DNA from 2 places in the Actinomadura rubrobrunea NBRC 15275 genome. Region 2 is predicted to be linked to the other one. Evidence: riboswitches for the same ligand, from Rfam matches in the RefSeq annotation. Region 2 holds a riboswitch; the other holds the start of a gene.
What was found. A riboswitch is a leader RNA that binds a small molecule or an ion and turns the genes downstream of it on or off. The one in region 2 is predicted to bind cyclic di-AMP.
Positions count from the first base shown of each region.

Region 1: it holds a riboswitch for cyclic di-AMP, as region 2 does, so the genes downstream of both, AR3_RS16445 (CHAP domain-containing protein) here and AR3_RS15200 (hypothetical protein) in region 2, are expected to answer to the same signal.

Region 1 covers NZ_BCQU01000048.1:30,879-35,864, reverse strand. Annotated here, with positions in the region: gene AR3_RS16450 (bifunctional glycosyltransferase/CDP-glycerol:glycerophosphate glycerophosphotransferase) at 1-2,017, opposite strand, end outside; gene AR3_RS16445 (CHAP domain-containing protein) at 2,165-2,878, opposite strand; cyclic di-AMP (ydaO/yuaA leader) riboswitch at 2,891-3,043, opposite strand; gene AR3_RS16440 (serine hydrolase) at 3,284-3,982, opposite strand; tRNA gene AR3_RS16435 (tRNA-Pro) at 4,127-4,200, shown strand.
Region 2 covers NZ_BCQU01000043.1:21,492-26,477, forward strand. Annotated here, with positions in the region: gene AR3_RS15195 (M48 family metallopeptidase) at 1-869, opposite strand, end outside; gene AR3_RS15200 (hypothetical protein) at 907-2,190, opposite strand; cyclic di-AMP (ydaO/yuaA leader) riboswitch at 2,450-2,649, opposite strand; gene AR3_RS15205 (C40 family peptidase) at 3,049-4,026, opposite strand; gene AR3_RS15210 (NYN domain-containing protein) at 4,248-4,986, opposite strand, start outside.

The DNA.
Region 1 (4,986 bases), on a different contig from region 2:
AGTAGTACGCCCACGAGCCGCGGCGCACCAGCACGGCGTCCTCGGGAAAGCCCTGGGGAGAGGAGTCGTACGACCACACGGCCCGCACCGGGACCTCGGCCCGGCGCAGCTCGCGATGGATGTACTTGGGGTTGCCGGAGTACCGGCGCCCCAGATGGCTTTCGAAGACGACGGTGCCGGTACGCACGGGCAGTCGGCTCAACACCCGGTTGAACACCGCCGTCTTGGTACTGCGGGACGTCGCCGCGCGCCGAGCCGCCCTGAAAAGCCTGCGCACCGCTGCCCACATGCGCCGGATTCCACGCCGTAGGCGCCGCCCCCACCGGGTGCGAGCCATGGCTGCGGCCATGCGCCACGCCGGTCCGTCCGCGTGCAGCACGAAGGCCAGACTCCCCCTGTAGGTGAGGCAGGGGCGCAGGCTCCTGGCCGTCAGCCGAGAAAAACGCGGGCGCACCGGCAGCAGCACGTGCTCCCAGGGATCGGCGTCACCGAGGCCCAAACCAGACGGACGGGTGACGATCCCCTCGCCGTCAACGCGGAGAACCAACCGCACGTCCCAGACGGGATCGACGATCCCGAGGGGTCGAATCTGCCGCTGAGGGTCGAATTCCGCTTCCCAGACGAGCCCGTTTCCCGCATGTGTCAGAGCCGCGGGAAGGCGGAAAACGCGCCTTGGACGCCGCCTGTCATACACCTCCAAACACGCCGACACATCAGCGTCCGGTGCCACCCTGCCGAGCGGATTGAGGACGCGTCCGGACAAGCGCACGCGGCCGTTCTTCACCACGAGTTCCGTGACCGTGTTGAGAGGACGCAGCTCACTGAGCCGACACCGGTGCAAACCCAGGTGCGTCACATCCAGAATTCGGCGCCCCTCGGCCGATGACGGGCATCGTCGACCCCAATAGACACGCCCGTCGCATCGCGTCAACTCGGTCGAGAGCACCGGGCGTTTGCCCCGATACTCCGCCGCCGCCAGCGCCGCTTCGTGGTCGCCCTCCCTCAGTAGGTACGCGACGATGGCCGCCATGGGCGGAGCCGCGTCGAACACCCGGGGATCGAGGCCCGCCAGATACTCGGCGGCCAGCGCGCAAAAGCCCTGCCGGTAGGCGGCGTCGCGATGCCGCAGCTCGCGCACGTAGAGCAGCAGATCATGCTTGACGAACTTGGCGTCCTTGACCAGCCGCAGCCTTTCGTCGCCGTGCCGCGACAGCAGCGCGTCGATGCGCCGGTGGATCTCCAGCCGGTCGGCGAAATTGGCCAGATCCGAACGCCGGTTGGAGATCGAACGCGCAGAGGGCTCCACCAGCCAGTTGTAGACGCGATGCGGAATGAGCGCCGTGCGCGCCGCCGCCAGATACGCCTCGGCCGTGAACAGCAGGTCCTCGTAGTGCAAGTGCTCCACGAACCGCAGCCCGGACCGTTCCAAGAAGCCGCGCCGGTAGAGCTTGTTGGTGGCCAGGGTGTCGTACAGCAGGTCCGGATTGTCGCGCAGCGAGCCGTAGACGGCCGTCCGCTGGTAAAGCCACGGGTACCAGAAGCTCTCCCGGGCCCGGCCCCGATCCACGCGGACGCGGGCGCACAGCCCCGAGACCAGGTCGGCGCCGGTGTCCTCGGCCGCGGTGAGCAGGTTGAGGCAGGCGTGCCGGTCCAGGACGTCGTCGCTGTCGAGGAACATCACATAGCGGCCGCGCGCCCGCTCCACGCCCGCGTTGCGCGGACGGCCGCACCCTCCCGAGTTGACCGGCAGCCGCACGGCCCGCACCCGTCCCGGAAGCTCGTCGGCCAGCCGCTCCGCCAGCGGCCCGGTCCCGTCGCGGCTGCCGTCGTCCACGACCACGACCTCGACGCCGTCCAGCGACTGCCGCAGCGCCGATCCGACCGCGCGAGGCAGCCGCCGCGCATCGTTGTAGGCGATCACGACGACGGTCACGTCCGGCGCCGGCGCGCCGCCGTCCCCGTGCGGGCCGGACCCGGACGGGACGTGCCCGGCCGGGAGATGCGGCCCTGTCCTCATGGACGCGTCCTCCCCCCGTCCTGGTCACGTGCCGGATTCTTTTCCGGGCACCGCAACGGCGGAGTAGAAGACACCACAAAATAGGTGAATGATTACGGCATTAAGGACGACGAGGGGCGCCCGGCACGAGCCGGACGCCTCGGCGCGTCACTCGGCGTCGTAGTCCGGGTAGCCGTAGCCCACGACGAGCGACTTGGACCGCACCCGCTTCCCCACGGCGTTGTCGATGTTCCCCTCGACCGTCGTGATGGTGCCGTCGCCGTTGTCCTTGACCACCAGGCCGACATGGTCGATGTCGGAGATGCTCCCGCGCGCGCCCTCACCCCAGTCGAAGAAGACCACGGCCCCGGGCTTGGCCTTGTGCCCCCACCGCCCCGTCTTGGCGAACCACCGGGCGTGCTGCACGGTGTAGGCGTCCCAGCCCATGTCCTTGACGCCGAGCTGGGCGCCGAGCCAGGAGATGAACATGTTGCACCACTCGGCGCCGTTGTAATCGTCCACGCTGAACCCGCCGTCACGCTTCGCCGTCAACCTCGCGTTCGGCGTCGAGACGAACCACCTGTGGTACTTGGTCTCCCGGTCGGGCCCTTCCCTCACCCCGACCTGCTCCAGGGCGAGCTGGACCGCCTCGGACGGCTCGACCTTGCGGATCGGCATCGCATACCCCGGAGGCTGCTGCCCGATGGCGGACGGGGCCCGCTCGACCTGCGCCTGGGCGTTCCTCTGCGTGGTCTGCGCCGCCGCGCTCTCGCCGGAAGGGGCCGCCAGGGCGAAGCCGACGGCCCCCGCCAGCACCGTCGCCATGGCGACGCCCACGCCCACATGGGCCTCGGCGGTTTGGGAAGCAAGTCGATCGGGCATGCAGAGAAACTCCTTGTCTCCCATGACGCCTACCGGGTTAGCTGACGGATTCGGGCCTGGAAGAGAGCCCTACGGCGCACTCGTCCGGCGCGCCGATTCACCCCGGGGCCTTATCGGCCCGACTGGGTCCCCGGCTCCGGTCCCCCGCATCGGGGACGGACTCGGCCGCGGCCGTCGCTGCCCACGGCGACCGCTCACTGGTCTGATCTCGCTGGGGGGCGCCATCATCGCGGCGGATCCTGACCGGCCGCGACGGGCCGCGACGCGTGGCGCGCGTCGCAGAGAGTCGGCTAGAAGCTAGCAAACATCCACGCCATGCCCCAAATAAGGTAAAGACGCCCAGAACCTCCAGAACCCCCGAAAGCCCGCCCCCTCACCGACACTCGCGCCCTGCCGTGACCATCCTCACAGCGGGCGGAGCCGCCTGGTCAACTCCGTGACCCTGGCCGCCGCAGTCGGGAACGACGTCCCCGCCGCCTGCAGCGTCAGCACCGCCATCACGTACCTCTCCCCCGGCCCCACCAGCCCCGTCGTGTGCAACACGGGCCGTCCCAGCCCCAGCTCCCCAAACTCCTCGCTGGCCGCGCCACCCTCGAAACCCGACCACCCCTGCTTGACCGCCCACGGCCTCGGCACGGCCCGCGGAATCCCGAAGTACTGGTCGTAGTGATCCGTCCCCCGCCGGGTGGCCCTGCGCAGCTCCCCCACCACCACGTCGCGATGCCCGGGCCGCGCCTCCTCCAGCAGGTACCGGTACATCACCACCACATCAGCGGCGCTGAGCGCCGTGTACCCCCAGAACTCCGGCTTGTCCGCAGGCGGAGGCCGGGTGTCGACGAGCCCCATCCGGCCGGCCATCCGCTCGACGATCTCCCCGCGCCCGCCCCGCCGCCACAGCGCCGAGGCCGCCGCGTCGTCGCTGGACCGCAGCATCGCCCGCAGCCGCGGATCGGGTTCCCCGCCGCGCTCCAGATGATCGAGCGCGATCAGGATCTTCACGACCGACGCCGACCGGAACACCTCACGCGCCCGATGCTCCCGCACCGTCTTGCCGGTCACCCGGTCGAACACCGCGTACCCGGCCCGCACACCCGGCGGCACCACCGGCGCCTCACTCCCCGGATCCGGCGACCGCTCCACCCCGCACACCACCGCGCTGAAGCCGACCAGAGTCCCGCCCCCGGGCAATCTCGGTACGCACGACTCCGCAGACTGCGCTAGAGTAATCACGCCTGCTGCGGCAGGCGCCGGGACGTAGCGCAGTTTGGCAGCGCACTTGACTGGGGGTCAAGGGGTCGTGGGTTCAAATCCCGCCGTCCCGACAGAGGTCAGAGGCCGGTTCCGATCACTCGGAACCGGCCTCTTCACTCTCTGAGCGACTAACTGAGTGACTACGCCCCCCTGATCGTGACCTGGGAAGATCCGATCCATCACCACGGGGACGGATCTGGCGGCTGCAGCCCAGCTGGTCTTGGATTCGCCACCGAAGCGGGCGAGGTCTCACCGTCCAGCGTTGGGGACCAGACGGGGGCCTGCGCAGATGCAGACTCAGCACCTCCCCCACCTCTGTGATCGACCGATGATTTTGGTGCAGATGCCCCTGCGCGACTGTCAGTCGCCCGTGTCTTCTGTAGGACGTGTACAGGAATGCCGCCGTCGGCCAGGTCAACCCCGTGTGCCGTAGGTCATGCCGCCGCCTGCCACTGCGATGGAGGCTGGCAAGGCCGTAACTACTCAGAGTGAGGCAGTGCAGAGACGTGCACTGCCCTGGAGAGCGGCAACCTCCTTCAGCACGTTGTTCGGCACAGAGCAGCCGAAGCAACGCGAGCGCCCCGCTTGTGGCGGCGGTCAGGAACTGGGCGCGAGGGTGATGCCCCCGGAGGCTTGCTAGCTCCAGGGGGGCGATACCTCCGGACGCGCCTGGCGCGCTGTCGGGCAGGTGATCCCTACAGGGTGATGAGCGACCGGCCGTGAGGTCCTGGCCCTCATCCGCCAGCTGCGGTTGCGATCCCTCCAGGGTGATGAGCGACCCGTGGACATGTTGACCCGGCCACCGTTGGCCAGCACGAAGTTGCGATCCCTCCAGGGTGATGAGCGACCCGAGGGTA
Region 2 (4,986 bases):
GCGGTGGTGCGCCGCGACGCGTCGGCGACCAGCACGTCCTCCACCGGGACGCCGTCGCGCCGCGCCATCGCCAGCAGGTCGGCGCGCAGCGGCCCGTCGGGCAGGGAGTGGAACCGGTTGAACAGCGGCTCGACCGCCACCGGGTACACGAAGGACACGGCGACGACCAGGACGAAGCCGCCCGCCGCCGCCCCGGCCCACCACCAGCGGGGGAAGCGGCGCATCAGCGCGTACAGCAGCGTGAGCGCCACCGTCCAGATCACCCAGGTGACGCCGAGGGACTTGAGCTGGTCGGTCAGCCACGCCGACCACGACTGAGTGGACAGCCCGTACCGGCGCAGCACCGTCTCGCTCCACGCGTCGAACGGCAGCCCCGCCAGCCGCACCACCACTGTGAGCAGCAGCGCCGCCGCGGCCGCGCGCAGCGGACGGCGCCGCACCCGGGCGGTGGCCCAGCCGACGAACCGCGAGCCCAGGGGCGTCAGCCCCAGGACGAGCACGACGGCGAGGCCGACCAGCAGGCCCGCGTACGCGGGCGGGGCGAGCGCCGCGTCGAACGCCCGCGACCGCTCGATCTGGTCGGCGGTGAAGTCCAGGGACGGGTCGGGAGCGGCACGACCGCCGGGGACCGGGCCGGGCAGCGGGGTCCACGGTGTGGTGACCGCCAGGACGACCCCGACGGCGGCGAACAGCACGACCGACGCGACCGCCGCGGCGACCCGGGGCCTGGAGCGCCCCCGGGGGGCCGCCGGCTCCGGCCGATCCGGCGGCGGCCCGCTCGCCCGTGCGGCGCTCACCCGGGGGGCGTCCGCCTCCGCGGCTTCCGCTCCCGGAGCCGTCGTCGTCTCGTCGCCGCGCTCGCTGCTCACTGCCTCGCCTCCGCCCCGCCGTGCAACCCGATCGTCCTCAACCCAGTGTCTCGCGCAGATAGTCGCGCCATAGCGCGGTGAGGCGGGCCGGGTCGACGCCCAGCGTCGCGCGCAGGGCGGCGTCCAGCGGCCCGCGGCCCGCGGCGCGGTACAGCCGGACCAGCGCGGCCTCACCGTACCGCTCGGCGATCATCCGGCAGGCCAGCCACGCCTCCTGGTAGGCCTGCGGCAGCCGCGGCGCCGAGGCGGCGAAGTCGTCGGGGCCGGGGAGCCGGGCGGGCAGGCGTCCGGCGGCGACCTCGGCGCGCAGTTCGCGTGCGGCCGACCGGACGCTCACGTCGGCGCGCAGGTAGCCGACGTAGTCGGCCAGGCCTTCGATGAGCCACACCGGGGTGCGGCCGTCGCGCGCCCCGCCGGTGGCCACGTGGGTCAGCTCGTGCGTCAGCACCACGTCGCGGCCCAGCGCGCTGAGGCGGGCGAACGCGACGGGGGAGACGACGACGCGATCGGCGCCGCGGCCCTTCCCGGCGGTGGGCGCCGTGGTGGCGACGGCGGCGATCCGGTCCAGTCCCTGCGCGCCCGCGCCCGACGGATCGGCGAGCGCGGCGGCCAGCCCGGGGTCGGCGGGCGCCACCGCGACGGTGCGGCGCCGCCAGCCGTCGCCGACGACGCCGGAGACGACCGGCACGGCCGCGTCCAGGCGGCGGGCGATCTCGTGCAGGCGCGGCCCGTCGCCCAGCACGAGGGTGCGGCGGCCGCGGACGACGGTCAGCGGGCCGCCGTCGAAGACGTCGGCCTCGTCGGGGAGGCCGCGCGCCGCGCCGTCGCCCGCGACCGTCCAGGAGCCCGAGCGCGGCGCGAACGCCATGTACCGGGTCCGGACCACCGGGGCGTCGTCGAAGCCGCGCAGACGGTAGCTCAGGCGCACGCGCGCCACCGCCGATCCGGGCTCCAGGCGCACCAGCGTCTCGCTCCAGGACGCCAGGGGCAGCCGCAGCAGGTTGTCGAACATGCGGCCCTGGGCGTCGCGGTAGGCGGCGGGCGCGGCGGCGACGGTGGCCATGAAGGCGACGCGGTCGCGTTCGCGCACGGCGCGCGTCCGGTTGGCCAGGACGGCCGCGACCGCGCGGGGGTCGGGCACGGCGGGAGCCGGTGCGGACGAGGCCCCGGGGCGCCGGGACGCGTCGGACCCGGCGGCGGTCAGGCCGAGCCCCGCCAGCACGCCCCCCGCCGACGCGGCGGCGATCGCGGTGACGGCCGCGCGGCGCGGGATGCGGCGGACCGGCGGTCCGTCCCCTTCGGCGTGGCCGTCGTCGTTCATGCGCGCGATCCTATGCGGGCCGCACCGGTCGGGCGGCGGCCGGTTCGTCCTCCTCGGAGGATTCGGCGTCCTCGGAATAGGCGAAGCCCGAGGCGGGTTCTGCCGTGTGGGGAGCCGCCGGGTACGCGAACGCGGCCGCCCGTTCGGGCGGCCGCGTCGAAGCACACTATCGGTCAGTGGATGACGAACGAACGAGGATGGAGACCGCCGGGATACCGGGGCGGCGGTCCGTGCCTGTTGACAGCGTTCTCAGTCGGCGCTCACTCCTTCCATACGCCTACCGGGTTAGCTGACGGGTTCGGTCGTGGAAGTCGACCTACGGCGCACGGCCTCGACTCCGGGTGCGAGGCGCGGCGCCGATTCACCCCGGAGCCGGCCGCCCGCGAGCGGCGGGACGAACGGCTCGGTGGTTCCCCGGCTCCACCCCCGTGCCGGGGGCGGACTCGGCGGCCAAGCGGCGGTATTCGGCTGAACTCGTGACGAGGACGGGACCCGTGGGACGGACCCGTCGTGCCGGTCCCGCAGACCTTCCCAGTGCGCTCGCGGCGCCATGCACGCCGCAGGCGTGCGCACGGTACGGCCTCGAGCCGGCGGGAGGACGGCATCTGGCGGATGCCGCCAGGGCGACGCGGCACCGGGTGCCGCAGCGGGGGCGCGGCACCTGGCGGGTGCCGCGGGATGACATCCCGGGACGTCGGCGCTGGCACGGCGCCTGGTGGACGCCGTGAGCGGTCACAAAGTACCAAAGGCGGACGAAGAGGCAAATAGTCGGCAAAAAGATCTACGGTCCAGGTCAGAACGCGTCTGACCTGGACCGCAGTCGTGATCGTGCCGGAGGGCGAGGGGAGCGCGGACTCCTCAGACCCGGCCGGCGCCGTAGAAGTTGGTCCGGTAGTAGCCGGACGTGATCGAGACGATCTCCACGTTCTTGCCGGTGCGCGGCGCGTGGATCATCTTGCCGCCGCCGATGTACAGCCCCACGTGCCCCAGGTTGTTGAAGAACACCAGGTCACCGGGCTGCAGGGCGTCGAAGGACACCCGGCGGGTGGCGGCGTACTGGCTGTTGGTGACGCGCGGCAGGTTCACCCCGGCCGCGCCCCAGGCGCGCATCGTCAGGCCCGAGCAGTCGTAGGAGTTGGGCCCTTCGGCGCCGTACTGGTACGGCTTGCCCAGCTGCGCGTAGGCGAACTGGATGGCGACCCGGGCCGAGCCGCTCGCCGGGCCGTTGTAGGTGGCGCCGGCGCCCTCGCCGGGCGCGGCGTCCCGCTCGCCCAGCTGACGCAGCAGCTTCTTCTGCTGCGCGATCGACTTTTCGACCTCGGCCTTCTTCTCGCGCAGCTCCTTGGCCTTCTTGGCGACCTCGTCGTAGGCCTGCTGGGCCTGGGCCTGCTCGCGGCGCAGCCGCTGCGTCGAGGCCAGGAACTGCTCCAGCTCGGAGCTGCGGTTGCGCGACAGGTGCGCGAAGATCGCGGTCTGGTCGAGGATCTTCTGCGGGTCGTCCGCGGCGGCGAAGCCCACGACGTCGCCGGTCTCGCCGTTCTTGTAGGCGGCGGCCGCCATCTCGGCGATCCGGCGGCGCAGCTCGTTGAAGGTCTTCTGCTCTTCCGCGCCGGCCCGCTTGGTCGCCTGGAGCTTGCGCTTGGCGATCTTCAGCTCCTCGCCGACCTGGTTGTACTTCTCGACCAGCTGCTCGACCTGCTCGTTGAGCTTGATGAGCTTCTTGCGGGCGTCGGACGCGCTGGGCGTCGGCTCGGCGTGCGCCGCCGTCACGGGCACCGCGAGGGACGCCGCCAGGGTGAGGCAGGCGGTCGCCGCCAGGCGCCGGGGGGCGAGCAAGCCCCCGAAAGGACTCCGCGGGCCTCGCGGGTCCGCTGCGGAGCCCCCGGTCAGATCATTGGTCACGGTCGGTTATGCCCCTCTCGTCCATGACGTCAGCCGACGACACTAGCGAGGGGTCACACCAGTCACAACCGATTCGTTACTATTGCGCGTCTTGTTTCACCTGTCCGCGCACAGATGATCACCAGACGCACCGGGCCCGGCCCGCGCCCGCGGGGTCACGAGCGGCCGAGGCGGCGCAGCAGGAGGGTGGAGGGGGCGGGACGGGCGCCGATGCGGCGGGCGGCGTCGGCCACCTCGCGGTCGGACGACACCACGACGACCGCCCGGCCCGACGGCTCGGCGCGCACCAGCTCGCCGATCAGCTCGTCGGCGGTCTGCCCGGGGCGGCTGAACAGCACCCGCACCCCGCGCGGCGCGGTGACCGCCACGGGGGCGTCCAGGTCGGCGCCGTCGAACACGCAGGTGACCTCGGCGCGGGTCTGCGCGGCCAGGCCGCCCAGGCCCGACAGCAGCCGGGTGCGCTGGTCGGCCAGCGGCAGCTCCCCGTACCCGGTCTTGGTGACGTTGTAGCCGTCCACGATCAGGTGCACCTGCGGCAGCGTCAGCAGCCGGTCGAGCAGCTGGGGGTCGTCGTCCGACAGCGACCGGCCGGGCAGCGCGCGCAACGCCTGCTGGTCCGGCGTCACCGCGCCGACCGCGTCGGCCGGGCGGCCGATCGTGGACGGCAGCGCCAGCTCCCGCCGCACCCCCTGGGCGGCGTCCACGAGCGCGTCCAGCAGCATGCGCAGCCGCACGTCGTCGATGTTGCGGCCCTCCCGCGCCGCGCGACGGGCCGCCTCGGCGTTGGCCTCGGCCTGCCCCAGCCGGGCGCGCAGCCGCCGCAGCTCCTTGGAGTCGGCCGCCGCCGCCTCCATCGCCTCCGCCAGCCGCCGCTCGGCCGCGGCCGCCGCCGCG